Regions from separate parts of the Mesorhizobium sp. AR02 genome, predicted to be linked through region 2. Evidence: riboswitches for the same ligand, from Rfam matches in the RefSeq annotation. Region 2 holds a riboswitch; each other region holds the start of a gene.
What was found. Region 2 has a riboswitch for glycine ahead of DBIPINDM_RS22675 (FAD-dependent oxidoreductase). Riboswitches for the same ligand answer to the same signal wherever they lie in the genome.
Positions count from the first base shown of each region.

Region 1: another riboswitch for glycine. It lies ahead of gcvT (glycine cleavage system aminomethyltransferase GcvT); the one in region 2 lies ahead of DBIPINDM_RS22675 (FAD-dependent oxidoreductase).
Region 3: another riboswitch for glycine. It lies ahead of DBIPINDM_RS01685 (D-amino acid dehydrogenase); the one in region 2 lies ahead of DBIPINDM_RS22675 (FAD-dependent oxidoreductase).

Region 1 covers NZ_CP080531.1:6,323,381-6,333,037, forward strand. Annotated here, with positions in the region: gene gcvP (aminomethyl-transferring glycine dehydrogenase) at 1-2,052, opposite strand, end outside; gene gcvH (glycine cleavage system protein GcvH) at 2,070-2,438, opposite strand; gene gcvT (glycine cleavage system aminomethyltransferase GcvT) at 2,444-3,544, opposite strand; glycine riboswitch at 3,694-3,780, opposite strand; gene DBIPINDM_RS34850 (hypothetical protein) at 4,035-5,036, shown strand; gene DBIPINDM_RS34855 (hypothetical protein) at 5,197-5,625, shown strand; gene DBIPINDM_RS34860 (molybdopterin-binding protein) at 5,834-6,625, opposite strand; gene DBIPINDM_RS34865 (cytochrome b/b6 domain-containing protein) at 6,627-7,508, opposite strand; gene DBIPINDM_RS34870 (DUF1345 domain-containing protein) at 7,606-8,283, opposite strand; gene DBIPINDM_RS34875 (YaiI/YqxD family protein) at 8,314-8,781, opposite strand; gene gfa (S-(hydroxymethyl)glutathione synthase) at 8,845-9,414, opposite strand; gene DBIPINDM_RS34885 (S-(hydroxymethyl)glutathione dehydrogenase/class III alcohol dehydrogenase) at 9,483-9,657, opposite strand, start outside.
Region 2 covers NZ_CP080531.1:3,813,686-3,823,342, reverse strand. Annotated here, with positions in the region: gene DBIPINDM_RS22685 (ATP-grasp domain-containing protein) at 1-937, shown strand, start outside; gene DBIPINDM_RS22680 (S9 family peptidase) at 1,045-3,198, opposite strand; glycine riboswitch at 4,000-4,096, shown strand; partial or broken gene DBIPINDM_RS22675 (FAD-dependent oxidoreductase) at 4,143-4,358, shown strand; gene DBIPINDM_RS22670 (IS66 family transposase) at 4,376-5,974, opposite strand; partial or broken gene DBIPINDM_RS22665 (D-amino acid dehydrogenase) at 6,061-7,113, shown strand; partial or broken gene DBIPINDM_RS22660 (GlcG/HbpS family heme-binding protein) at 7,150-7,581, shown strand; gene DBIPINDM_RS22655 (M24 family metallopeptidase) at 7,746-8,915, shown strand; gene DBIPINDM_RS22650 (glycine C-acetyltransferase) at 8,976-9,657, opposite strand, start outside.
Region 3 covers NZ_CP080530.1:389,059-398,715, forward strand. Annotated here, with positions in the region: gene DBIPINDM_RS01660 (IS5 family transposase) at 1-754, opposite strand, end outside; gene DBIPINDM_RS01665 (aminotransferase class IV) at 1,154-2,113, shown strand; gene DBIPINDM_RS01670 (glycine C-acetyltransferase) at 2,181-3,365, shown strand; gene DBIPINDM_RS01675 (M24 family metallopeptidase) at 3,421-4,590, opposite strand; gene DBIPINDM_RS01680 (GlcG/HbpS family heme-binding protein) at 4,782-5,213, opposite strand; gene DBIPINDM_RS01685 (D-amino acid dehydrogenase) at 5,251-6,489, opposite strand; glycine riboswitch at 6,628-6,717, opposite strand; gene DBIPINDM_RS01690 (hypothetical protein) at 7,009-7,596, opposite strand; gene DBIPINDM_RS01695 (ISNCY family transposase) at 7,714-9,090, opposite strand; gene DBIPINDM_RS01705 (hypothetical protein) at 9,535-9,657, opposite strand, start outside.

The sequences.
Region 1 (9,657 bases), 2.5 Mb from region 2:
GTGCAGGTTCATGTGGCAGACATCGGCACCGATGTCGGCGGGGCGGGCCAGCGCGACCAGCGCGTTGAGATTGGCGCCGTCGAAATAGACCTGGCCGCCATGCTCGTGGATGAGGGCGCAGAGGTGGCGGGCGCCTTCTTCGTAGACGCCGTGCGTCGAGGGATAGGTGAACATCAGCGCCGCGAGATTTTTGGAATGCTCGTTGGCCTTGGCCCGCATATCGTCCATGTCGATGTTGCCGTCCTCCAGGCAGCGCACGACGACAACGCTCATGCCAGCCATCGCCGCACTCGCCGGATTGGTGCCATGCGCGGAGGAGGGGATCAGGCAGACGGTGCGATGGCCCTCGCCGCGCGAGCGGTGATAGGCGCGGATGGCGAGCAGGCCGGCATATTCGCCCTGGCTGCCGGCATTGGGCTGCAGGCTGACCGCGTCGAAGCCGGTGATTTCCGACAGCCAGCCTTCCAGCTCGCCGATCATGGCACGATAGCCGGCCGAGTGCGCTGATGGCGCGAACGGATGCAGATTGGCGATGCTTGGCCAGCTCACCGGCATCATTTCGGCCGCGGCGTTGAGCTTCATCGTGCAGGATCCCAGCGGGATCATTGAGCGGTCGAGCGCCAGATCCTTGTCGGCCAGCCGGCGCAGCAAGCGCATCATGTCGGTTTCCGACTTGTTTTCGTTGAAGACCGGCTGCGTCAGAAACTCCTTTCCACGCGGCTTGCCGGGAACGGTGCTGTCGGCTGAAGCGGCAGCCTTGGCGCCGAACAGGGCCGCGATCGCATCGAGATCGGCATCGGTCGAGGTCTCGTCGAAGGCGATGCCGACATGGTCGGCGTCGATGACGCGCAGCAGCCGGCCGGTCTTTTCGGCGGCGGCGGCGATCTGCGCGGCGTTGCCTTTGGCCTCCACCGTCACCGTGTCGAAGCGGCTGGCGCCGAGCACCGAAACGCCTGCCGCCTTGAGACCGCTTGCCAGACGGTTGGCGAGCGCGTGGATGCGCCCGGCGATCGCTTGCAGACCGGCTGGGCCGTGCCAGATGGCATAGGCCGTCGCCATATTGGCGAGCAGCGCCTGCGCGGTGCAGATGTTGGAGGTCGCCTTGTCGCGGCGGATATGCTGTTCGCGCGTCTGCAAGGCCAGGCGGTATCCCGGCCGGCCCTTGCTGTCTGTGGACTGGCCGACCAGGCGGCCGGGCATCAGCCGGGTCAGCCTGTCGGCGACGGCGCAATAGGCAGCATGGGGGCCGCCAAAGCCCATCGGAACGCCAAAGCGCTGCATCGGTCCGACGGCAATGTCGGCGCCGAGTTTCGCCGGCGCATCGGTCAGCGTCAGGCCAAGCGGATCGGCGATGAAGACGACCAGCGCGCCTGCGGCGCGTGCCTTGTCGATCGCTGCCTTGTGGTCGCCATAGACGCCAAAAGTGTCAGGCCAGGAGACGAGCAAAGCGGCGGTGTTGTCATCGATCGTTTCGCCGTCGATCTCGATGCCGAGCGGTTCGGCGCGGGTGCGCACCACATCCAGCGTCTGCGGGTGCGGCGCGCCGGCGAACGCCACCTTGGTGCGCTTGTCGCGGTGGTGGCGAAGCGTAATGCCGACCGCTTCGGCGACAGCGGTTGCTTCATCGAGCAGCGAGGCCGATGCCACCGGCAGGCCGGTCAGTTCGGTGACCAAGGTCTGGAAATTGAACAGCATTTCGAGCCGGCCTTGGCTGATCTCGGCCTGATAGGGCGTATAGGCGGTGTACCAGGCCGGATTCTCGAACAGATTGCGCTGGATGACCGGCGGCACGTGGACGCCGTGATAGCCGGCGCCGATGAAGCTCTTCAGCACCGTGTTCTTCGCCATGGTCGCCGACAATTCGGCCAGTGCTTCGGCTTCGCTGGCCGGCGCGGGCAGAGTCAGCGGCGTGTCGAGGCGGATCGATCTCGGCACGGCCTGGCTGATCAGCGTCTCGACCGAGGGGACGCCGATCACGGCAAGCATGGCTCTGACATCGTTGACGCCAGGACCGATATGGCGGGCCGAGAAGGGGGTAAGTGCTGTGCTCATCGTTTTAAGTCCTGTTATCAGGCGATATGGGCTTTGTAGGCGGCCTCATCCATGAGGCCGGCGAGCTGGCTTTCGTCGGCAAGCTTCATCTTCCACAGCCAGCCGGCGCCGGTTGCCGCCGAGTTGACCAGCGATGGGTCGGATGACAGCGTGCCGTTGGCCTCGGTGATCTCGCCATCGACCGGCGCATACACATCCGAGGCCGCCTTGACGGATTCGACCACGACGGCGGTATCGCCCTTGGCCAGCTTCTTTCCCGTTTCCGGCAGTTCCACGAAGACGAGATCGCCGAGCTGCTCCTGCGCGTAGTCGGTGATGCCGACCGTGGCGATGCCGCCTTCGACGCGGAGCCATTCGTGATCTGAGGTGAAATAGGTCGTTGCCATGGAATTCATCCTTTGCGGTAGCGATGAGGGGTGAAGGGCAGGGAACTGATATCGACGGGGATTTTTGTACCGCGCACATCGGCGAAAACCCTTGTGCCGGGCTTTGCCAGCGCTGTTGCGACATAGCCCATGGCAACCGGATGACCGGCCGAGGGGCCAAAGCCGCCCGATGTGACATGGCCGGCGGGATTGCCGTCGGCATCGAACAAAGCAGCACCGGCGCGCACCGGCTGGCGGCCTTCCGGCTTCAGCCCGACGCGCTTTTGCGCCGGGCCGCGTTCGACGGCGGCGCGCAAGGCATCGGCGCCGATGAAGGCGCCGGAAGCGCGGATTTCCTTGGGGATTGCCCACATCAGCGCGGCGGCGGCCGGGTCCGTCTCCGGCGTGATGTCCTGGCCATGCAGGCAAAGCCCTGCCTCCAGCCGCAAGCTGTCGCGCGCGGCAAGGCCGATCCACAGCACGCGCTCATCCTCGAGTAGCTTTGTGACCAAATCCCGCGCGGCGGCCTCCGGCAGGCCGATCTCGAAACCGTCCTCGCCGGTATAGCCCGACCGGCTCATGAACCAGTTTTTCCGTGGCTCGACCCCGTGCATGAACAGCAGCGAGCCGGTCTCGATGCCCGCGCGGGAGAGAGCTGCCCAGGCTTCGGGTCCCTGGATGGCCAGGAAGACGCGGTCGAGCGGCTCAACCTTCACATCGAAATCGGCGGCCAGCGCGCGCAAATGCTTTTCGTCGGCGACGGCGTTGCCGGCATTGGCGACCACCATGAACCTGGTATCGCCGAGGCGGGTGACGATCAGGTCGTCCAAGATGCCGCCGGCTTCATTGAGGAAAAAGGACAGTTTCGACTGCGAGATTTCGAGCGCGCCGGCATCCAGCGGGCAGGCGCGGTTGAGCAAGGGAATCGCGCCTGGTCCGCTGACCTCGAACAGTTTCATGTGCGAGATGTCGAACAGGCCGGCATGTTCGCGGGTATGCAGATGTTCCTTCATGACGCCGGCCGGATAGGTCAGCGGCATCGACCAGCCGGCAAAGGCGCCGAAGCGCGCACCGGCGGCTGTGTGGATATCTTCGAGGGGAAGGTGTTTTGAGTCGTCGCCCGTCATGTCGTCTCCAGAGTCGCACGCAATCGGCCGCGAATGGCGACCAGTCCGTGCCCCTCTGTCTGAAGCCTGAGAGACTCGCGCAGCCGGAACTCTGTCAGCGGCGCTTACACCTTCGGCGCGGGGGCAAGCCCCGACTTTCCAGAGTGTCTTTCCCGTCTACGGTTCTTTTGCCTGAGAGATTTCGGGCGATTTCCCCTTCGGCGGCAGCTCTCGCTGCTCTCTCCCGCAAACAGGTAGGACTCAAAACCTCAAGTCCTCGACGCGCCATCCATAGCCCGTCGGCGACACCTTGTCACCTCCCAGCGACATCTAAAGCGCGTCGCGCTTTAGACCTTTGTTTTGATGCATGCCGTTCTCCCAAAACCGCTGCACACTTTTGGGCGACATGCATTGGCCGACAAGTCTTCGCTAACCACGCCGTTTGCCGGTTTTTCAAGACACTCCTGATATAGCGGGCCGATGTAACGCTTTGGGGCGGACGGGGACGACAATGGGCGAATTAATCATGAGCGCGCCGGTGGCGGGGCTGACCTCGAAGAATCGCATTGCCCCGGAAGATGTGGTGATGCTGCGCCGCGACGTGTTCGCCGACGGCGTGGTGACCCGAGGCGAGGCCGAGGCGCTGTTCGCGCTCGACCAGACGGCGCGGGACAAATGCGCGGAGTGGGCGCCGTTCTTCGTCGAGGCGGTGACCGACTACATCGTCCATCAGGAAAAGCCGTCGGGCTATATCTCGCAGGACAACGCCGACTGGCTGGTCCGCATCATCTCGCGCGACGGCATGGTCGACAGCCGAACCGAACTCGAATTGCTGGTCCACGTGCTGGAAGAAGCACGATCGTCGCCGGGCAAGCTTTGCGTCTATGCGCTGGAGCAGGTCGCTCATGCCGTCATCGACGGCAAGGGGCCGCTGATGCTGGGCGGCGCGCTGGTGCCCGGGCTGATCGCCAAGGCGGAAGTTGAGCTGCTGCGTCGCATCCTCCACGCCCATGGCGGCGACGGCAACATCGCCATCACCCGCGGCGAGGCCGAGGTGCTGTTCAAGATCAATGAACAGACCGCGCAGGCCAAGAACGATCCGTCCTGGAACGACCTGTTCGTCAAGGCGATCGCCAATTTCGTCATGTGCTCGGCCGGCTATGAAGCCCCGACCCGCGATGTGGCGCTGCGCCAGGAAAGCTTCCTCGAACATGCCGATCCGGACATCGGCGGCTTCTTCAGCCGCATGGTCTCCGGTGGCCTTGCCGGCATCATCGAGGCCTACCGGTCCCCGGATGACATCGAGGCCGAGTGGGAAGCCAAGAACAGGGCGGCCGAGGCCTTGGCCCGCCGCGCCGAAACGATCGATGCCGGCGAAGCCAAATGGCTGGTCGGACATATCGGCGTGGACAGGCCTCTCTACGAAAACGAGCGCGCGCTGCTGACCCTGATCAAGCATGCCTCGCCGGAGATCCATCCGGCGCTGAGGCCACTGCTCGACAAGGTGGCCTGAAAGAACAAGCGTCCGCAGCGTCGCTTCCTCCGTGACGTTGTAGTGTTGCCATACAAGGGACGGCAGGCCGGAAAGCACCCTATCTGTTTCGATAGGGTTCGTCGGCCATGAAACTCCTCTAGTGTTGGGTGGGGACGTCCACTCTCTGGGGAGTACAAACATGACCATGCTTCGTAAGATGCTTGCTCTTGCCTTTGCCGCCGGCCTTGGCTCGACAACGCTGGCCTTCGCCGGCGGGATGACGCCGCAACAACAGGCTGACGCGCGCACCAAGGTCGAAACAGCCGTGGCGCTGGCCAACATCGCCAAGGCCGACAAGGACGGCGAGGCGATGCTCGTCGCCGCCAGGATGCTGGCCGAGGCCGGTCCGGTGGCCGAGCAGGGCGCCAAGGTGAAGGACGGAAAGCCGACGCTCATGGACACCGGCAAGATGGCCAAGATGGCCAAGGAAATGGGCGCCGACGCCAAGAAGGCCGATGCCGTCGCCAGCATGGCGACGTCGAACGGCGAAACGGCGCGTAGCGACGGCTACTGGTACTACAGCTGTGATTCCTACAACAACTGTCAGTGGATCTACGCCGGCTATTGAGCGGGGCCGGGGGGCTCAAACATAGCACGGCATTGGCGATCGGCCCGTGGCTCCCACGGGCCGATCATCATTTTGTGGCGAGGCTAGAGCTGTTCACCGTTTCGCCGAAACGGCGACCCGCTCTAAGTCCTTGTTTTGACGCAATTCCCTAGGGAAAGCGCTACGCGCTTTTCCCGGGAAAACCGTTCACACTTTTCCTGGAATTGCTCTAGATGCCGCCATACCAGTCGTAGCCATTGTCTTCCCAATAGCCGCCGCGACCGCCGCCGACATTGGCGAAGCCGTCGACTAATTCGATCTTGTAGAGATATTTCGGCATCTTGTAGCCGAGCTGGCGCTCGACGCGGACGCGCAGCGGTGCGCCGTTTTCGACCGGTAGCGGCTTGCCGTTCAGGCCATAGGCCAGGATCGTCTGCGGATGGCGGGCGTCGATCAGGTCGATCGTGCCGTAATATTTGATGTCGCCGGACAGGCTGCGGTCGATCGTGTCGAGGCAATGGAACATGACATAGCGCGCCTGCGGCTTGACCACGGCCTGGTCGAGCACCAGCGACAGCGGCGTGCCGGTCCATTTGGCGATGCAGCTCCAGCCTTCGACGCAGTCGTGGCGGGTGATCTGGGTGCGGCTCGGCATGTTCATGATCTGCTCGCGGCTGAGCGACAAAGGCTTCTCGACGAGGCCGGAGACCTCCAGCCGCCAGTCGGCAAAATTGTTGGCGAGCAGGGCCTTGTAGTCGTCATCGTCGGGCGCGGTGACGCCATTCGGCCGCTGCGGCTGGCGGATATCGGCTTCGGTGAATTCCGGCGCCAGCGCGTCACGGCCAGCAAGCAGGCGTTGCGCGCGATATGTCAGGCCATTGGCGTTTTCGAGGAAACTGCGCAGGCCGCTGCCGATGCTCAACTGGCTGTCGAAGGCGTCGCAGCCCGACAGCATGATGCCGGAGGCGCCGAGGCTGGCGGCAGTCAGGAATTTCCGGCGGCTGATCTGGAACTTCGCCATGTCAGGCACTCCTCTCGCTCGTCTTGTCGTCATGCGCGGGAGGATCGGTGCGGTACCAGCCGGTGATGATCGAGCGCAATTCGTTGATCGGGCCGGCGGCCAGGATCATCAGGATGTGGATGATGAAGAAGCCAACCAGCAGCAGCATGACGGTGAAATGGATGGTTCGCGCCGTCTGCCGGCCGCCGAGCAGCTCGTTGAGGAAGGGCAGCACCGAATTCATGCTGGGGGACATGGCGAGGCCGGTGATGATCATCAGCGGCAACAGCACGAACAGCACGCCGCCATAAGCCATCTTCTGCAGCGTGTTGTATTCGCGTGTGTGGTGGAATTTCAGCCTGGCGTGGTCGATGATGTCCTGCGGCAGCCGCTTGAGGTCGTCGAGGCGCGGCGCGAGATCGCGCCTGATATGGCCGTTGATCAGGCTGGCGACCAGCCAGACGATCAAGGTCGTCGTCAGGATCCAGGCAAAGAAGAAATGCACGACGCGGGCGGTGCCGAGATCATAGTAGGACGGGATGGTCGCCCAGGACGGGAAACCGCGCGCCGTCTCGTTGCCGGGCGGACCTGACCAGCCAAGCACGCCGGTCGTGTCGAAGCGGTGCCCGAAGATTTCGGTGTAACCGCGTGGACCGGCACTCGTGTTTTCGGCACCGATTTCGAAAATGGTGTTGTTGTAGCCGAAGCCGGATTGCTTGCCGATGTAGAGTTGCGGTCGGGCGTTGAAGATCTGCAGGCCGGATAGCAGCATGAAGAACAGCGAGATGGCCCAGATCCAGTGCGTCAGCCGCGTCCAGCGCGACTGCCGGTAGATCAGCGTCTTGTCGTTCGAAGCGGGAACGCCCGGTCCAATTTCGGATTGGCTTCTGGCAACCGATTCCATCTTGTCTCGTCTCCCGGCCTCGCGGCGCGACCTGCGCGTTCATTGTCCTCCTGATACGTCGCGATCCAAACCGATGTTTCACCCGATCACGGATTTATTATGGACCGCCCAGGCTGACGGCGAGATTGACCGCCGCGGCGACGATGATCGTGTTGAAGAAGAACGACAGGATCGAATGGACGAGCACGACACAACGCATATGCGTGGTCGAGATGTTGGTGTCGGCGGTCTGCGCCGTCATGCCGATGACTGCCGAGAAGTAGAGGAAATCCCAGCCTTCCGGCCGTTTGTCGCCTGGGAACAACAATCCGCCAACCGGGATTTTCTTCTTGGTCTCAGTGTCGACTGCATCGCCGTCCATCCAGTAGACATGGGCATAATGGAGCGCCGCCATGGCATGGATGGTGAACCAGCCGAGCGGGATCGACAGCAGCGCGAAGCCAAGTTCAACCGGATGCCCTCTGCCTTTCTGATTGATCAGCAGGAACAAGGAGACAACGGTAACGCCGACGACAACAAGCGTCACCGCGAAGATGACCAGCACCGGCAGGTCGGTGGCGCGCGCATTCTTGCTGAGATACTTACCGGTGAACGTTGGCATCTGGCTGACGACAAGAATGACGTAGGCGGCGAAAAATGCATTGGCGCCGATCGAGTAGGCGAGCGGGGCGTGCAGCAGCAATGTCACAACAAACGCCACAGCGCCGAAGCAGGCCGACATTGCGAACAGCATGTGGCGCTGCATGGGGTTCTTGACCGGGGTTTCGGCGGCCATGGCGGTCTCCACCTGGATGGCGCTCGGTTTCTAGCTGGGTGTGGCGGATTTCAGGGCGCGCCGCAAGATGCGGTCGAGTTCGCCGAGGAACCGCGAGCGGTCCTGCGGTGCGAAGCTGGCATTGTAGCCCTTGCTTTCGCCGGTTTCGCGCAGATGCTGTTTGAGGTCGCGCATGGCGACGGCCATGCCGATGGTTTCCGGCGTGAACGGGCGCCCGGTGGGCCCGAGTACATGCGCGCCGAGCGCCACCGCGCGGGCGGCGAGCGGGATGTCCGCGGTGATCACGATGTCGTTGGCGCGTGCATTGTCGACGATCCAGTCGTCGGCGGCGTCGGCGCCCTTGGAGACCACGACATTGCGGATCATCGGGTCGCGCGATGGCCGCAAGCCGCCATTGGAGACGTAGGTGACGACGACACCGAGGCGCTCGGCGACTTTTTCGACCTCGGCCTTGACCGGGCAGGCGTCGGCGTCGACGTAGATGGCAGGTGCGGGCATTGTCTCTCCGAAACGGACAGGGGCCGGAAGCGTGTCCGGCCCCTGCCTGAAATCTTATGGCGTTCAGGCCGGCAGGGCGCCGGACTTCTTCGCCGTCCAGGTGGCGATATAATCCATCAGGCCAGGGTTGAGGCAGTCATAGGGCTCCAGCCCGATTGTCTTCAACTGCGCACGGATGCCGTCCATCCGCTTGGGGTCGACGCCGGATTCGATGATCGACGAGACAAAGGCAGTGAAGCCCGGCGGCGACCAGCCATCCTCGACGAAACGCTCGGGGTGGATGAAGGTCAGGCCCTTGAACGGATGGTCGCGCTCGACCGGACCGTGCATGTGGACGCCGCAGCCGGTGCAGGCGTGACGCTGGATCAATGCGCTGGCGTCGACCACCTTGAGCTTGTCGCCGTTCTCGGTGACGGTGACATCGCCGGTGCCGGCGACGGCAACCACCGAGAATACAGCACCTTCCGGCTTCCAGCATTTGGTGCAGCCGCAGGCGTGGTTGTGAGCGATCTGGCCCTTGACCTTCACCTTGACGGGCTTGCTGGTGCAGGCGCAGACCAGCGTGCCGCCGGCAAAGCTTGAGCTCTCCTTAGGCAGGCCATTGTCGATCTTCGGATGCAGTTTCTCCGCCATTCTTTTCTCCTCCCAGTTGTGAACCACAGAGGTCGCTGGCCGGTCGGTCGGCGGCGTGTGGCTTTGCTTCAGTAAACGACGACGCTTCGGATCGACTTGCCCTCATGCATGAGATCAAAGCCCTTGTTGATGTCGTCCAGCTTCAGTGTGTGGGTGATCATCGGGTCGATCTGGATCTTGCCGTCCATGTACCAGTCGACGATCTTCGGCACGTCGGTGCGGCCGCGTGCGCCGCCAAAGGCG
Region 2 (9,657 bases):
GCCAGGACCGAACCCTGCATCGATTGAGCGATGCTGCGACAAATTCATTCAACGTCGGCTCCTTGCGGAGGCGGGCGTTCCGGTACCTGCTTTTCGCGTGGCCTCAAATGCGAGGGACGTAGAAAGCTATGCTACGGAGATCGGCCTGCCGGTGGTTCTTAAGCCAGCCGTCGGCGCCGGCAGCAAAGGTGTCCGATTGTGCCGCGACGTCGCAGAGGTAGCCGAACATGCGGCCTATCTATTGGAAGGCAAGCATGTATGGCAGTCTTCGCCGAGGATACTGGTCGAAGAATTCGCGCAAGGCCTCCAATATATCGCTGAGATAATGGGAAATGAGGTAATTGCGATTGGTGCCGCTGACTTCGGGCCCCCGCCCCATTTCGTCTATCGTGAATTCACCTTTCCGGCCCCGCTGACCGATGACGAGCAAAAACATATCGCAGACGTCTCGTTGACCTGTTTGCAAGCTCTCGGCCTTGGCTGGGGGCCAACGAATATTGAACTCCGGTGGACGAAGCGCGGCCCAGTCGTCATAGAAGTCAATCCGCGTCTCGCTGGTACACCTGATCCTCAACTGGTTCAGCTGGCTTACGGGCTCGATCTTATCACCGAGCACATCAAACTTGCCATCGGTGACGGATGGGACTTGCGCAAAAGGCATTCGCACACTGCAGCCGCACGAATCCTGATTGCGGATCGCGATGGCACCATCGATTCGATCGCTTGCGAGAGTCGGGCGGCCGCTGTATCAGGTGTCGCAGAGGTCAAATTCTATATAGAATCCAAGACGCCGATTGTCAGGACAGGCGATTCCCGAGACTGGATCGGCCATGTCATGGCCGCTTCACCCAGTCTTCCAGAGACCGAAGTCGCACTTCAGCGCGCCGTCGAACTAATCAGTTGGTCGATCACGCCATTTCCGGCGCCTGGCGAATAACAGCGATCAGCGGCCTCTGAGCAGTCTGACGTCTTTGTCATCAGAGCCGCCACTCACATAACTTCCCGTCTGACCACAGTCTGTCAGGATATGCGGACTGAATCCGCTCAGCTGCTCGGGCGTCGGAGATGATCGAGCACCCAGGCCATCCGAAAAGCTGCTTCCTCGGCTACGCTAGGTCCGTGTGAACCGCTGCTGTGACCGCCCACCGTCCGCATGCGGAAGACAAGATTGGGGTCGTGATCGGCTGCGCAGAACCGGCGCTGCGCTACGTAGCGGGCGGGCTGGTAGTAGAGCACCTGGCCATCGTTGAGCGCAGCATCGACGTAGGTCGGCGGAAGCGGACGATCGGCGCTGAGATTGTAGTACGGATCGTAGCTACGGAGGTACCGATACTCGTGGACGATGTGGGGGTCTCCGTATTCCGCCGTTTCAACTCGCGCGTACGGCATTGTGAAATCCAGCTCGGTATCCAGGATGTCAGCTAGTGGAACTTCGGCGAGCACGGCGCAGAACAAGTCGGGCCGCAAGGCGGCGGTAGCAAGCACAACACCCCCACCGCCGCTCTTTCCGTCGATCACGATACCGTCGAGGGTGGCGAACCCCTGCTCAACGAGCCCCTCTGCAGCGGCGATCAAATCTGTGAAGGTTGTGCGCTTTCGATCGCCGGTGGCCGCTTCGTGCCATGGGTATCCAAGCTCGCCACCCCCGCGTGCGTGCACGATGCCGAAAGCAACCCCTCGATCGAGCAGGCTCAAGCGCTCGGTCATGTACGAAGGCCACGCGAAGAACGAGGGCCATCTCGTTACCCCGTAGCAACCGTACACGTTCAATAACACCGGCCCAGGGCTCGTTCGATCGCGCCGCGCGACCAACGAGACAGGCACCTGCACCCCGTCTTCCGCCTCCACCATGACAACCGTCGCCACATATTGAGCCGCGTCAAACCCCGGAATGCTGGCTTGGTAGCGGACTGCTGATGTGCCCTCGGTGAGATTATGCTCAATGATCAAGTCCGGCGTCACGAACGAACTGATTCTATACATCAGCCTCGAGCCTCGGAACGGATGCCTTGCGACCGAATAGTGCCCCCCCGCCGACAAGCCGACCGTTAAGCTACAGCTCGGCTCATCAGGAACGATCGTGGCTCCAATCCGACCACTTTCGTCGCGCGAGACCAGACGGGGACGGAGGCCGACTCGCTCCAGGAGTACCAGCTGGTGTTCGAGTACGTGCACCTCCTCGAGCATCACACCGTCCCGATGCGGCACCACCTCTTCCCAACCCGAGGGTGACGGGTCGTCAATCGGCGTACGCACGAGCCGCCAATACGGTCCGGTGTCATCAACGTGGAACAGGAACTTGTCCTGCCAGTGCTCGGCAAACACCTGGTGACCCAGTTCCCGCGTCACTAAACGGCGCCACCCAACGCCCAGCTTGTCGGCGGGAAGGCACCACACTTCCACTGGCCCCCGACGAACGCCCTTTACATCCAGGAACAGCCAGGCGCCGCTATCGGAGCGCCTTATCCCCACGTTCAGTCGCTCGTCCGCCTCCTCGAACACGACCTCAGAACTCCCCGCTGCAACGTCCAGGCGGATAAGCTCATGGCATTGTCGCCGCAAGTCCGGCCGCTCCCGCGTGAAAAACAGGGTATAACCATCTGCGGCCCAAGCTGCCGTCACAGCCTGCCTCGAGCCCTGCCAGACGTCACGGCCGGTCTCCATGTCCCGCACCCTAAGCTCGTAGTTCTCGGCACCGATGACATCGAAGCTGAAGGCCACGTAACGCCCGTCGTCACTCGGCTCGAAGACACCGAGCCGGTAAAAGACCTCGGCCCCTTCGAGCGCGTTCGGATCCACAACGAGCTCGGCCGAATCTGCGCCTAGCGGCCGCCGCCACCATCGCGAATGTAGAAGGCCCGGCTCGGGTCTTTGGAAGTACTCGAAAGGGCCAACCTGGAACGCTGGTGGGGCGCCCTCGCAAGGCCGACGGCCTTCAATCTCGGCGACGAGCTCCGCCTTGAGGTCTGTCAAGTGAGCTGTCACTTGGTCCGCGTAGCTGTTCTCTGCTTCCAGATACGCGCGGACATCCGGATTTGTCCGATCGCGAAGCCAGCCGTATTGGTCTATTGTGACGTCGTCATGGAGGATCCGGATTCGTGGTTCGACGCGGGGAAGCGGCGGCGGCATGCGTTCGGCTCCCAGCACGTGGCCGGCCGGCACGGACACGAGACCCATCATTGGCTCGTCTTTGTTCATCATTGCTCCTCTTTGTTCTTCTTATGCAGATCTGGCGACCTTCATAGACGGGTGTATGCGAAAGCCTTCGTTCATCTCGGCTGACCTCTCGGCCGGCACGAGTAACTCGCTTGTTGAACATGGGAAGACACCATTCCGAACGGGGCACGCGTCCGTTCTTCGCGGCGAAGGTTAGCGCGTCGATTTCCCCGGTCTTGTCGCATCTTGAAACTTCAATCGCGGGTTAGAATTATTGCTCCACGACCTCGAAAGGATGACATGTGAGAGCGAAGGCTTTGCGCCAAACTACGGTGACTGATGAAATGTGGATCACACAAACCGATGTGGTTTGGGATGCGAGATGCACTTGGGGCTACCGAAGGATGCCGTGAAGTTCTCTGATAATTCCGCAAAATTGGCCAAAATCGCAGCCTCGGGCCCGTTAGGCCATACGGGGATACGCTCTGAAAGGAACCGCTCCGCTTTCGCCACTCGCCTTTTTGTGCGACGCCAAGCTAAGAACGCTCTGCAAAATGTGGCCGGCTACATTTGATGCGGAGAACCCGCCCGCCCGGATCTGTGAGGGCGAAAGCCTATGGCTGAGCTAATCGGCCGCGCCCCTTGGGCACGCTTGAGCTCATATCGCCAGAAAGCCCGAAAGATTGGTCCGTACATTTCAGCCCCGCAGAGAAAATGGCGATCAATGGCGTGACCTATCGGCGTATAGGTGCGCCGTTCAAAGGCTGGACAGGAGAGATCGGCAACTGCCGACGCCGACGGAGCAACCCCCCAAGGAAACTCTCAGGCAAAAGTGACCGCACCGCCGAACGATCTGGAGAGAGACGCCACGAGCGTCCACCGAAGGGGAAAGCCGGCAGGTCCGGTTAAGCTCTCAGGTACCCGAGACAGATTTGGGGATTCGCCGCGGGCCAACCTCGCACCCATTGCACTGTTCGGAGTTTGACATGCCTAAAATCATTGTAATTGGCGCCGGAATTGCCGGCGTGTCGACGGCTTATGCGCTGTTGGAGCAAGGCTACGACGTGACCGTGGTCGAGCGGCGTCGTTACACCGCGATGGAAACCTCGTTTGCCAACGGTGGCCAGTTGTCCGCAAGCAATGCCGAAGTCTGGAATCATTGGTCGACCGTGCTTAAGGGAATCAAGTGGATGCGTAACCGGGGCAGATTACCGGGCAGTCAGGCTTGAGCGGCTTGCCTAACGAGATCCGGGAGCGGCGGAATCGACTCTTGTGTTGGTATGCCGAGGCGGTCGCCGAGATAGCGGAAGAATGAGACGTCGAGCTTGATGCAGGTCTTCATCAGGCCGAGCAGGACGTCGCGGGCGTTCTTGCCTGCCTCGCTGACGGTTCCGCCGGAGATCTTGCGCTTGGTGACGAAGGTGCGGATGTCGTTTTCCGAGCCATTGGTGTGGAGCGGGATCTCGGGACGATCGAGAACGCGCAGGAGTTCATGCTTGCGGCGATGCAGCCTGGCAAGAAGCCGGTCGAGCATGACGTAGCCGGTTCGTCGTTTGAACAGGCGCTCGAAGCGGGCGCGCAGGGCCGCCGCGCGGCGCGGACAAGGAGCACGCTGGTAGCTCTGGAGGTCGCGATAGAACCACCAGATCAACTGGCGCATGATGTCGACGGCCTGACGTTGATCCGGGGTCACGGGTATCAATTTATGGACGAGCCGCTCGGCGTGGACCCAGCACAGAGCATGGTCGCCGATGCGGAACTGGCCGGCATCATCGGACACGACCACGGTATCGCCAAGAAAGCCGTGGTGGCGGATCGCTCCCCACATCGCCCCTTCGGTGGCGATCCTGACTGGGTTGGGCTCAACCGCGAGCTGGTCGAGGCCGAGTGCGGCCAGATGCGCCTGCCATGCGGCGCTGTCGGCAAATGCCTTGTGCGGCGCAGCCGCCAGCCGCGCGATCACCGGACCGGCGAGGTTGCGGCCGCGCATATAGGCCAGGGCCTCTTCATTGATGAAGTAATCGCTGTGCCCGGCACGCAGCGTCGCCAGGAACGCCTCCCGTGACTTCGATCGCCCGGTGCGGAACGCGGTGAAGCGGCGGTCGCCGATCTGGGTGGTGTAGCCGTCCTGGTGGGCGTGGCGCGCCGACGTATCATCGACGGTGATCCAGGGCGCCGTAGCCAGCCCGGCGCGCAGCACGTCACGGTCCTCCGCCGCGAAGGCCTCCAGGCCCTCCGAAATCAGCCGCACCACCTGGCGCTTCGAAATGTCGACCCCGATCCCGGTCAACAACGCCGTCAACCGCTCCGTCGTCACCTGGCCTTGAATGTGACAGGCCAGAATGAAGCGGCGCAGGTTCGCGCCCCAGCCGCCGATGATCCCCGCCGGCAAGGGCGCCACCATCGTTTCGCCGGTCGGTGTCACCCAGCGCTCGCGGCGATAGCGCACCACCTCGGCCGACAACGCCAGATCGCGCACCAGGATCGTCTCATACCCCTTGAAGCGAGAGCCCGCAGGAGCGCTCACCGCAACCGTCACCTCGCGGCTCACGCGACCGCCGTCGCGCTTGGCGCCGCGCCGGCGGCGCTTGCCCTTGCCAGATGTCGGCTGCGTCGCCTTCTCCATGCCCGATGGCTTGGTCGGCTTGACCGGGGGACGCGGCGGCAGGTCCTTCAGCCGGGCGATCTCATCCTTTAGGGTCTGGTTCTCGGCGCGTAGCGCCTGGTTCTCGATCTCAAGGCTCTCGACCCGGCCTTGAAGACCGCGCACTTCGCCGATCAGCGCAGAAACCAGCCCGCGGAGTTCCGCGAGCGACAAGCCTTCAAGCGAATCAGTCGGTGGTAACATCACGCAAAGGGTGAATCACGAACGCACGCGCCTGCAAACCCCCACCGCCCGGTAATCTGCCCCGGTTACAGTGGATGCTTCGGCGGGATGCCCCGCTCCTCATGAATCCTACTCCGTCGTGGCACAAGTACAGCTGGCTGCTTGAATTCGTGTCCAATATTTCGCGATATCGCGAGAACACGATTGAAACGACCCGCCTGGCTATCGCGGCCCGTAAGCACCTCTTCGAGATCGCTGACCGCGAAGGCATCGACTTTGATCACGTCCATCGCGGTATCCTGCATGTTTGCTGGGACAAAGCTGGCTTCGACCACGCGTTAAAGGTGAACGGGATGCTGAATGAGGGTGGCCTCGACCGGCGTCCGGTGACGCCCAGCGAACTTGCCGGGATTGAACCTGCACTGCATGGTAATTTTTATGGAGGATTTTACACCCCGTCGGATTCTACCGGCGACATCCACAAATATTGCGCGGGTTTGGAAAAGGCCTGCATAAAGCTAGGTGCCCATTTCATCTATGACGCTGAGGTGACCCGGGTTGAACGTGGAGATCGCTTTAACCTCATTTGCACAACTGGTGGCACCGATCAGACGCTAGAAGCCGACGGGATTGTAGTGTGTGCGGGAACAAACAGTCGCGATATCGCTGCGATGTTCGGGGATCGCATCAATATTTATCCGGTGAAAGGGTATTCCATTACGGTGGAGTTGGACGGGTCTGCGGCGGATTCCTCGGCGCCTTGGGTGAGCATTCTGGACGACCGGGCGAAAATCGTGACCAGCCGCCTCGGCGCTGCGCGTCTGCGGGTGGCAGGGACCGCAGAGTTCAATGGTGTCAATTTCGACATCCGTGAAGATCGCATCAGACCGTTGGTCGACTGGACGCGGATGATGTTCCCGAAAGTGGCAACTGAACACGTTGTGCCGTGGGCAGGGCTTCGACCGATGATGCCGAACATGATGCCACGCGTCGGCAAAGGCCGGGTTCCTGGAGTCTTCTATAATACGGGTCATGGGCATCTCGGGTGGACGCTTTCTGCGGCAACTTCGGCCATGCTGGCCACGGTTGTGGCTACGGATCTTCCGGTCGATGCTCGTTTGGCAGCGTAGTAGACGTCCCTGCTATAAAGCCCAAGGAAGTCGAACATGACTAATCTGAAATTGGAAGTCGCCAATTACATCATTAATAGGGCGTGCTCCACAGGGCGGAAAGGGTCTCAAGCCCTTGAGCGTTGCGGTTCTGGATGCTGGCGGCCACTTGGTCGCGTTCCAGAAGCAGGACGGGGCTTCAATGCTCCGCTTTGAACTTGCATTCGGCAAGGCTTACGGTGCTTTGGCTGTCGGCTTTGGTTCACGCTGGCTCGACAAAGCATCAGCCGACCGCCCTCATTTTGTAGCTGGCCTAACCGCCATATCAGGCGGCAAAATAGTCCCCGTTCCCGGGGGTGTCCTGGTGCGAGACCAGACCGGTCGGTTGCTTGGTGCGGTAGGCATTACTGGAGATACATCAGACAACGATGAAGCAGTGGCCGTGGAGGCAATCGAGGGGGGGGCGGGTTGGAAGCTCAGGCGGCCTGACTCTGTGGGTGAGAGAAACAGATCCGTCGACCGATTAGGCACAATTGAAACAGCGTCTGTGCCGCCGGCGCCATTTTGGCATCTTTCGTGCACTGAGCGCCTTTAGGATGGTGGGTAGATGCAGCCGCCACGGCCGAGAACGTTTGGATAGACAGGGTTACAGAATGGATCAGGAAGCCTCCTACGGCTTTGCGCCGACTGAGTTCGAAGAGCGTGTCAGTCGGGCTCAGCTGTTAATGGGTCAACATCGCCTGGACGGTTTGTTGCTCACTTCGATGGACAATATCCGGTATTTCATCGGTGTCGATTCCACGTTCTGGGAGAGCTACACGCGACCTTGGTTCGTGTTGGTGCCTGCTACCGGGGCGCCCCTTGCGATCATTCCAGAGATCGGCAGGGCTATCATCGAGAAGACGTGGATCAAGGAAATCCGATCCTGGCCTTCGCCTCGGCCCGAGGACGAAGGCACATCTCTTGTTGTCGCTGCGATATCCGACCTGTCCCGACGACACGGACGGGTCGGCGCCGAGCTTGGTTTCGAACTGCGACTGGGGATGCCGGTAACGCAATTGAATGCGATCATCGGTGATCTGAAAAGCGTTGAGATTGTTGATGGCGCAAGCCTCATTTGGCAGCTCCGCATGATCAAGAGCGCGGCCGAGGTCAGTAAAATCAAAAAGGCTGTCGACATCGCGGGTGCCGTATACGCCCAAGTCCCCGGTTTCGTTAAAATCGGCGATACTGAACGCACTATCCTTCGCGAATTCCGCGGTCGCCTTAATATGGGAGGCGCCAGCGCTATCCCGACTCTCATTTGCAGATCCGACGTCGGCGGGCCTTTCGAGATTACGGGCGGCCCAAGGGATCGGCCGATCGCTGATGGCGACCTGCTCTTCATCGACACGGGTACGACCTTCGACGGGTACTTCTGCGATTACGATCGTAACTACCAGGTTGGCAGGGCTACAGATGCCCTACGGTATGCTCAAGACAAGGTTTGGGAAGCGCACGAGATTGGGCTTCAAGCGGCAACAGCAGGGGTTACGGCCGGATTTGTCTTTGAGCAGATGGCCAAGGCACTCTCTTCGGGTGGGGCGGACCTCAATAGCAACGGGCGCATGGGGCATGGACTTGGTTTGCGGCTGACCGAACCGCCGTCAATTCGACTGGAGGACAATACGGTGTTGCAGCCAGGCATGGTGCTCTGCATTGAGCCTGCCTTGGAATACGAGCCCGGTAAAATCGTTTTGCACGAGGAAACAGTTGTAGTTACTGAAGGAAAGGCCGAGCTGCTCACGATTCGGGCGCCGAAGCAGCTAACGCACATACTCTGATGAGACTCTAGAATTTCGCCGGAAGCTCTGTTTGGCGGCGAGGCAGTTAGAGACCGCCGGTTATATGATCGACAGTCCCCCTGCTACCTCCGCAAACGCCTCGACAGCGCGGTCGATGTCGGCGCTTGAGTGCGCCGCCGACATTTGCGTGCGGATGCGCGCCTGACCCTTCGGCACCACCGGGAAGGAGAAGCCGATGACATAGATGCCGCGCTTCAGCATGCGCGCCGCCATCTCCTGCGCCAACGTCGCATCGCCCAGCATCACCGGGATGATCGGATGGTCGGCGCCGGCCAGCGTGAAGCCGAGCTTGCCCATCTCTGTCCGGAAGCGCGCGGCATTGTCGTAGAGCCGCTTGCGCAAACCGTCGCCGTCCTTGATCAGTTCGAAGACCTTGATCGAAGCGCCGGCGATCGCCGGCATCAGCGTGTTGGAAAACAGATAGGGGCGCGAGCGCTGGCGCAGCCAGTCGACCACCTGCTTCTTGCCCGAGGTGTAGCCGCCGGACGCGCCGCCCAGCGCCTTGCCGAGCGTGCCGGTGATGATGTCCACCCTGCCCTCGACGCCGCAATGTTCGGCCGAGCCGCGGCCGTGTCTGCCGACGAAGCCAACCGCGTGGCTGTCGTCGACCATCACCATCGCACCGTATTTCTCGGCGAGATCGCAGACGCCTTTCAGGTTGGCGATGATACCGTCCATGGAAAACACGCCGTCAGTGGCGATCAGCCGGAAGCGGCAGTCC
Region 3 (9,657 bases), on a different replicon from region 2:
TCATGTGCAGTGCGGCCACCCGCTCAGCATGCCCGTCGGCAAACGTCAGGCAGGCGTCGACCAGAAGGCCATGGCGGTTCTCCATCAGCCCATGCCCCATGAAGCAGAGCTTCGCCTCCTTGCCCCGCCCTTTGCGATAGAGCCGGGCATCCGGATCGGTGGTCGAGGCATGTGTGTCGTTGGATCGCTTGTGGCCATGGAAGTCCGCTTCCGCGTTTCGCCCGCCCCCTTCAGCCGGCGGCTCGCCATGACCACCGCTTGGGCCGTCCTTCGGTTTGACGCTCTTCATCGATGCCCACGCCTCGATCAGTGTGCCGTCGACCGAGAAGTGATCCGTCGACAGAAGCTTCTTCACCTTGGGTTGCGCCAGCACCGCCGCCAGGAACTTTGCAGCGATGTCGCCCTCCAGCAGCCGGTCACGGTTCTTGGAGAACACCGAATGATCCCAGGCCGCATCGTCGACGCCAATCCCGACGAACCAGCGGAACAGAAGGTCGTATTCCAGCCGCTCCATCAACAGCCGCTCCGAGCGGATCGAGTAGAACGCCTGCAGCAGCATCGCACGCAGCAGCTTCTCCGGTGGGATCGACGGCCGCCCAATCGGCGAGTACAGCGCCGCAAACTCCCGCTCCAACGCCGAAAGCGCCTCATTCACAATCGCCCGAATACGGCGCAACGGATGATCGCGCCGCACCCGAGCCTCGAGGTCCACATAGCTGAACAGTTCGCCCGTCTGTCCGTCACCGCCCCGCACGATTCACTCCCACCTCTTCGTGGTCAGAGTGAATCACGAACCCGAGACTGTCGCGAGCCCTTTTTCAACAGCCTGTTAGGCTGAACGTTTCCGCCACTCCCATCCCGTTTTTGAAGCGGGCATTTCGGCCGGGGCACCACTTTGATCACAATCACAGCATCGAAGTCTGCGATTTATTCCGAACACCGGGCGACCGGCGGCCGGCCACAAAAGGGCTTATTGGCCCCGCTCAAGCGGTAATCGATCGCGCTGACGACATCTGGCATGCGCTGCGTGCTGGCGATCTGAGGCGCGCCAACATTTGAATTGCTGAGATGTGCAGCCGCTGGGCGGTTCCGCAGCGGTAAATCGTAACCGGTTGTGCGGAGTGCCCGGTTGCAAGATTTGGAGGACTCAGGAATGACACTTGCTGCAGCCGAACCTGCAACGACTCTCCCGGCCATTGAGCAACGGCACCGGGATCAACGGCAATATCCCCACGGCGTGGCCTTCATGGATGGTCAGTACCTTCCAATGTCCGAAGCCAAGGTGTCCGTTCTGGACTGGGGCTTTCTGCATTCAGATGCCACCTACGATACCGTTCACGTGTGGGATGGGAGGTTCTTCAGGCTGGACCTGCACATGGACCGGTTCTTCCGCGGGATGGAAAAGCTGCGCATGAAACTGGCCTACACCCGCAGTGAGATCGAGAAAATCCTGTCCACCTGCGTGGCGCTGTCCGGGCACAAGTCAGCCTATGTCGAAATGATTTGCACGCGAGGCGGCTCGCCGAACTTTAGCCGTGACCCGCGCCAGTCGGAAAACAGGTTCATCGCATTCGCGGTGCCGTTCGGGTCGGTTGCCAACAAGGAGCAGCTGGAGCGCGGCCTGCATGTCGCCATTAGCAACACCGTCCGGATCCCCCCCAAGTCGATCGATCCGACCATCAAGAATTATCACTGGCTCGATCTGGTGAAGGGCCTGTTCGATGCGTACGACTACGGTGCCGAAACTGCATTGATCGTCGACATAAACGACAACATTGCCGAGGGGCCTGGCTTCAACGTTTTCAGCGTCAAAGAGGGCCGCTTGAAGACACCGGCCTATGGCGTCCTTGCCGGCATTACCCGCCAGACCGTATTTGATCTATGCGGCGAATTGGGCCTCTCTGTCAGCGCCGGCGACATTGATCGCGACGAGCTGAAGGGCTCCGATGAGGTTTTCATTACGTCTACCGCGGGCGGGATCATGCCGGTGTCCAAGATTGACGAGACCGTCATAGGCGACGGCAAGGTTGGCGCTCTGACTCGCCAGCTGACAGACCTGTACTGGGAGAAGCATGCTGATCCGGCATGGTCGACCGCGGTAGATTACGCGTAGTACCGCAATTTATTTGCCGACAGGTCCTCCCCAGTGCGGGGAGGGCTGTGCTGCCGCGAGTCTGCCGATGACCGACGATTTCATTTCTCATCTCTCGAACGAACTCGCCGGCCTGAAATCGGCCGGCCTCTACAAATCCGAACGGGTAATCACCTCGATGCAATCGGCCGAGATCGAGGTCGGCGGCGAGAAGGTGCTGAATTTCTGTGCCAACAACTATCTCGGCCTCGCCGACAGCGCCGAATTGCGCGAGGCGGCCAAGCAGGCGCTCGACCGCTATGGCTACGGCATGGCCTCGGTGCGCTTCATCTGCGGCACGCAGGAAGAGCACAAGCAGCTGGAAGCGACGATTTCGTCCTTCCTCGGCATGGACGACACCATCCTCTACGGCTCCTGCTTCGACGCCAATGGCGGTCTGTTCGAGACGCTGCTCGGCGAGGAGGACGCCATCATTTCCGACGCGCTGAACCACGCCTCGATCATCGATGGCGTCCGGCTGTCGAAGGCAAAGCGTTTTCGCTACGCCAACAACGACATGGCCGAATTGGAGTCGCGGCTGAAGGAAGCGAAGGATTGCCGCTTCCGGCTGATCGCGACGGACGGCGTGTTCTCGATGGACGGCATCATCGCCAATCTGAAAGGCGTCTGTGACCTCGCCGAGAAATACGACGCCATGGTCATGGTCGACGACAGCCATGCCGTCGGCTTCGTCGGCAAGAACGGCCGTGGCTCGGCCGAGCATTGCGGCGTCGAGGGCAGGGTGGACATCATCACCGGCACGCTCGGCAAGGCGCTGGGCGGCGCCTCCGGAGGCTATACATCGGGCAAAAGCCAAGTCGTCGATTGGCTGCGCCAGCGCTCACGGCCCTATCTGTTCTCCAACACGCTGATGCCGGCGATCGCCGGCGCCTCGATAAAAGTGTTTGACATGATCCGCCACGGCGATGCGCTGCGCGAACGCCTCTATGCCAATGCCGCGCGGTTCCGATCCGAGATGGGCAAGCTCGGCTTCACGTTGGCCGGCGCCGACCACCCGATCATCCCGGTGATGCTGGGCGAGGCGACGCTGGCGCAGGAGGTGGCGGCGCGCATGCTGAAGCGCGGCATCTATGTCATCGGCTTTTCGTTCCCGGTGGTGCCGAAAGGCCAGGCGCGCATCCGCACGCAGATGTCGGCCGCCCACTCCAGCGCCGACATCGACCGCGCCGTTGCGGCGCTTGCGGAGGTAGCAAGGGAACTTTCGGTTATATGACCCGCCTCTAAATCTCGCCGCAAATCGGAGGTTCGGGCGAGAGCCTTGAACCCCATCAGCCTATCTGAGCTAGCTGCTTCGGCGCCCGAACTGTGAGCAGCTGGGCCTTTCCTTCAGTGACCACGACCGTTTCCTCGTGGAGGACGATTTTACCGGGCTCGTACTCCAAGGCAGGCTCAATGCAGAGCACCATGCCCGGCTGCAGCATCGTCTTGTCCTCCAGTCGAATTGACGGCGGTTCGGTCAGCCGCAACCCAAGCCCATGTCCCATGCGTCCGTTGCTATTGAGGTCCGCCCCACCCGAAGAGAGTGCTTTGGCCATCTGTTCAAAGACAAATCCGGCGGTAACGCCTGCTGTCGCCGCTTGAAGGCCAATCTCGTGCGCTTCCCAAACCTTCTCTTGAGCATACCGTAGGGCATCTGTAGCCCTGCCAACCTGGTAGTTGCGATCGTAATCGCAGAAATACCCGTCGAAGGTCGTACCCGTGTCGATGAAGAGCAGGTCACCATCAGCGATTGGCCGGTCCCTTGGCCCGCCCGTAATCTCGAAAGGCCCGCCGACGTCGGATCTGCAAATCAGGAACGGGATAGCGCCGGCGCCGCCCATATTGAGGCGACCGCGGAATTCCCGAAGGATCGTACGTTCCGTATCGCCGATTTTAACGAAATCGGGCACTTGGGCGTATACGGCACCCGCGATGTCGACAGCCTTTTTGATCTTACTGACCTCGGCCGCGCTCTTGATCATGCGGAGCTGCCAAATGAGGCTTGCGCCATCGACAATCTCGACGCCTTTCAGATCACCGATGATCGCATTCAATTGCGTTACCGGCATTCCCAGTCGCAATTCGAAACCAAGCTCGGCCCCGACCCGTCCGTGTCGCCGGGGCAGGTCGGACATCGCAGCGACAACGAGAGATGTGCCTTCATCCTCGGGCCTAGGCGACGGCCAGGATCTGATTTCCTTGATCCATGTCTTCTCGATGATAGCCCTTCCGATCTCTGGAATGATTGCAAGGGGCGCCCCGGTAGCAGGCACTAGCACGAACCAGGGTCGGGTGTAGCTCTCCCAGAACGTGGAATCGACACCGATGAAGTACCGGATATTGTCCATCGAAGTGAGCAACAAGCCATCCAGGCGATGTTGACCCATCAACTGCTGAGCCCTGGCGACACGCTCTTCGAACTCAGACGGCGCAAATCCGTAGGAGGCTTGCTGATCCATTCGACAACCCTGTCTATCCAAACGTTCTCGACCTTGGCGGCTGCATCTGCCCACCATCCTAAAGGCGCTCAGTGCACGAAAGATGCCAAAATCGCGCCGGCGGCGCAGACGCTATTTCAAATGTGCCTGATCGTCCGCGAGATCTTCGTCACTTGCCCGACGGGCACAAGGCCTTTCGTTGGTTGCCCGAATCAGGCCGCTTGAGCATTCAAACCGCCTATCTCGATTGCTTCCACGGCCACTGCTTCATCGTTGTCAGATGTATCTCCGGTAATCCCTACCGCACCAAGCAACCGACCGGCCTCGTCTCGCACCAGGACGCCCCCGGGGACGGGAACAATCTTTCCGCCTGATATAGCGGTCAGGCCGGCTACAAAGTGAGGTCGGTCGGCTGATGCTTTGTCGAGCCAGCGCGAACCGAAACCGACGGCCAAAGCTCCGTAAGCCTTGCCGAATGCAATTTCAAAGCGGAGCATTGAAGCCCCGTCCTGCTTCTGAAACGCGACCAAGTGGCCGCCAGCATCCAGGACCGCAACGCTCAAGGGCTTAAGACCCTTCCCGCTTGCTGTAGAGCACGCCCGACTAATGATGGAATTGGCAACTTCCAATGTCAGCTTGGTCATATTGGATTTTCCCTTGAGCTTGTTAACTGGGCGTCTTCTATGCCGCCATACGAGCATCGACCGGTAGATCGGCAGCCACAACCGTGGCCAGCATGGCCGATGTTGCAGCAGAAAGCGTCCACCCTAGATGCCCGTGTCCCGTATTATAGAAGACACCTGGAACCCGGCCTTTGCCGACCCGGGGCATCATGTTCGGCATCATGGGTCGCAGCCCTGCCCACGGCACAACGTGTTCAGTTACCACTTTCGGGAACATCATCCGCGTCCAGTCGACCAAAGGTCTGATGCGATCTTCACGGATGTCGAAATTGACGCCGTTGAACTCTGTAGTACCTGCCACGCGCAGGCGGGCTGCGCCGAGGCGGCTGGTCACGATTTTTGCGCGGTCGTCCAGAATGCTTACCCAAGGCGCCGAGGAATCTGCCGCAGACCCCTCCAACTCCACCGTAATTGAATAGCCTTTCACCGGATAAATATTGATGCGATCCCCGAGCATCGCAGCGATATCGCGGCTATTTGTTCCCGCACACACTACAATGCCATCGGCTTCTAGCGTCAGATCGGCGCCATCAGTTGTGCAAACCAGGCTAAAGCGATCCCGGTGTTCAATCCGGATCACCGCAGCGTCATAGATGAATTGGGCGCCGCGCTTTGTGCAGGCCTTCTCCAAACCCGCGCAATATTTGTGGATGTCGCCGGTCGAATCCGACGGGGTGTAAAACCCTCCATAAAAATTGCCATGCAAGGCAGGTTCAATCCCGGCAAATTCGCTGGGCGTCACCGATCGCCGATCGAGGCCGCCCTCGTTCAGCATCTCATTCACCTTTGACGCGTGATCGAAGCCGGCTTTATCCCAATAAACATGCAGGATCCCGCGACGGACGTGATCAAAGTCGATCCCTTCACGGTCGGCGATCTCGAAGAGGTGTTTGCGAGCCGCGATAGCCAGGCGGGTCGTTTCAATCGTGTTCTCGCGATATCGCGAAATATGGGACACGAATTCCAGCAGCCAGCTGTACTTGTGCCACGACGGGGTAGGGTTCATGAGGAGCGGTGCATCCCGCCGAAGCATCCACTTGATGCCCTTGAGGACGGTCGACCAGTGATTCCAGACTTCGGCATTGCTCGCGGACAGCTGGCCGCCGTTGGCGAACGACGTTTCCATCGCGGCATAGCGGCGCCGCTCAACCACAGTCACGTCGTAGCCTTGCTCCAACAAAGCATAGGCCGTCGACACACCGGCAATTCCGGCGCCAATTACAATGATTTTGGGCATTCTGAACTCCGAACAGTACAATGGGGTGCGAGACTGGCCCGCGGCGAATCCCCAAATCTGTCTCGGGTACCTGAGAGCTTAACCGGACTTGCCGGCTTTCCCCTTCGGTGGACGCTCGAAGCGTCTCTCTCCAGATCGTTCGGCAGTGCGGTCACTTTTGCCTGAGAGTTTCCTTGGGGGGTTGCTCCGTCGGCGTCGGCAGTTGCCGATCTCTCCCGTCCAGCCTTTGAACACCACAACTATACGATCATAGACCATACCTTGGTCGCCATTTCGATATCTGTGCTGAAATGAGCGGATCATTTTTCCGGTGTTTTTGACCGATATGAGCCCATCGTGCCCGATTTGAGAAATCGGCTGAGAGTGGTCCTGGCACACTGGTAAGCGGTTGACATCGCACCTGATGAGGTCAGTTCGTCTAAAGCTGAGCGGAAGCAGCACTGCCGGCCTATAGGCCCCGATTTAACATAATGGATATTATCGGTACATCGACAAGCAATTGATTTCAAATAGGATTCGTCAAGTTCCATAATTTATATTATGCAACATTCGCAATCCCCGTTTGTATGTGTTCTTGTACTTCATGAACATGCCTTGGAGATTATGCGTTACTGAGATCTCTGGCAAGATGATCAAGAGCGAGCGCATTGCGAAAAGCAATGAAAGCGCAAGGCTGGACGCCGCCTCCTCAAGCTCGTCCCTCTCCACCTTGGGCTCCAGCGTCAAGTGGACGTGGCCGTCCTTATCCTTAAAAACGTGACGGTGCAGCGACGTCCAGCTTACATGCAATGCATCGGCCGATATTTCTCGGTAGACGTGACTGAGTCTTGGCACGGGCGAGTCGATGTCGGAAACTTGCAAGCGCTGCTTGGGGCCGTGCATTCGCTTGATGAACCCATTGAGGACACTGGCCTGGTCCTTGGGTAGTCGGCCTTCATTGACAGCCAGATGCCGTTTGGCGCGAGAACGCCTGCTGTGCTCGTCGTCCTCTTTCAATCGGGTGAGGTATTGGGGGTCAGTTTCGGCGGCATAGAGGTGTAGGGCACAATCGATGACTGACCGGCAGGCGTTCCTGAAGGCCAGTTCTCGCCTGGCATCGATAAGCACCAGGGCGCTTCTTGGCGCCGACGTGAGCACCCGATCGGGCGTCGGCTGGTCAGGGTTGCGCAGCCCGATCGGGGGCGTTCCAATAGGGCTCCTCGGCTTTAGCTTTGAGAGCTGACTTCACTCGGCAGCATCCAGCCTTGCCAGCGCTTGTTGTCGACGCGCGATGACAGCAGGATCATTCATGAAATCCTTCCTACGCCCCGGCTTCCTGTCGCGCTTCTGATAGCCAGTCTGTTCGCTGTTCGTCTTAATCTTCGGCGCGGGCCGAGCCTCATCTTGCTGGCTCTTGATCCAGGATAGAACCTCGCCAAGCCGCTTGTTCTCGGTGACCGCGGCGTGGGTGACGCGCTGCTCTTTGTCGAAGACAGTGTAGGGCAGGGAGCATGCCTTCCACCGAACATCCAGGCGACCGTCGGCGAACTCGTAAATATCGACATATCTGCCGACCAGGCCGCATGAGATATCGTTCTTCTCCAGCATGATCTGCTTGCGTTCGTAGGAGAAAGACAATTGCTGGCCGACATAGCGCTGCTCGCGTTTGCAGAGCAGGTCGCGGAGTCGATCGGCCGGCATGTTCAAGACACGATGCAGATTGTCCGGCCGGGTGGGGATCTTCGCAAACTTGTCGTTGAAGCTGGTCGTGAATGCCGGCAGAAAAGCGTTGGCTTCTTCGATATCTGAGATGCCAGCAAGACGCAGTTCCTTCACAAGCCGGTCCTGCAGCGTGCGATTGACACGTTCTACCCGGCCCTTGGCCTGGCTCGAATTGGCGCACAGGATCTCGATGTTGAGCTCGGACAAGGCTCGGCCGAATTGCGTCATGCCGCGGCCGGCACGAGCCTCGGCCTTCGCCACCCGAAATACCGTGTGCTTGTCGGAATAGAACGCCACTGGGCAGCCGTGCGCCTTCAGATAAAGATCCAAGGCCTCGAAGTAACTGAACGTGCTCTCCGACTTCACGAAGCGCAGTTGCTGAAGCTTGCCGGTCGCGTCATCGATGAAGACGAGCAGGGTGCATGGACCGCCCCGCTCCTCGAACCATCGATGCTCGCTGCCGTCGATCTGCACCAACTCGCCATAGGCTTCGCGGCGCAAGCGCGGCTGATGGAATGTCCGGCGCTGCTTGCGCGACAGCCAGATTCCGGCCTCAGCCATCCATTTGCGCAGCGTCTCACGCGATACGGTGACACCATGATCCTCAGCCAGCTTCTCAGCCGCAAGCGTCGGGCCGAAGTCCAGATAGTGTTCGCGGATGAGCGATAGAGTGAAGTCCCGAACGCCGTCGACAATCTGACGGTTCGAGCGTCGGCCGCGCGCCTTGTGTCGCAGCGCGGAGGCACCGTCGATTTGGAAAGTCTTCAAGAGCCTCTGGACCTGACGCCTGGTCAAGCCGAGCACATGTGCTGCCGTGACCGTTGTCATCCTTCGCTCGATGATCTTCGATAGAACCTCTATGCGTTGCAGCTCGCGTTCGCTCATCAACACCAATCCCACCTACAGTCTCCCTCGCTATCGGTGCCGGGGAGAATGGCATTCAGCAAAGCGGAAGCGACATTCCTACTTTGCAGAAGTGGGACATTTTAACTTTGCTCGTACACGCAAAAGTGGCATAATATAAATTATGGAACTGACTAGTCATTGATACTATTAACTAATTCGGTTTGCCATTCTCTATCCACTGTGTCGCGGATACATCCAGAAACCGGCCAAGTGAACGCAAATAGGCAACGATCTCCAGCTTCAGAAAATCGCGATCGCCGTGTGCTTCAGCTCAGACTCCGCGTCGACCATCTCCTCGATGTCTCGGAGCATGTTGCTGTGGTGACCTACGGCACAAATGTCGCATCCGGCCTTGATGATTTCATCTACAAGGCCGGAGTTTCGCTCGCCTGCATTAGTCTCATCCTCGTCTCCCTTGGGCGCGGCGCCCGGTCTAGTCTAGCAGGTTGTTGAAGAAGTCCACTTGCGGGCGGCGAAGTCTGCTTCGTCACCGCCATGGAAGCAGATTTGTCCGTTGATAGAGCCGTCTGGTTGGATTTCGGCCCAGCCATTGCCTTGGGC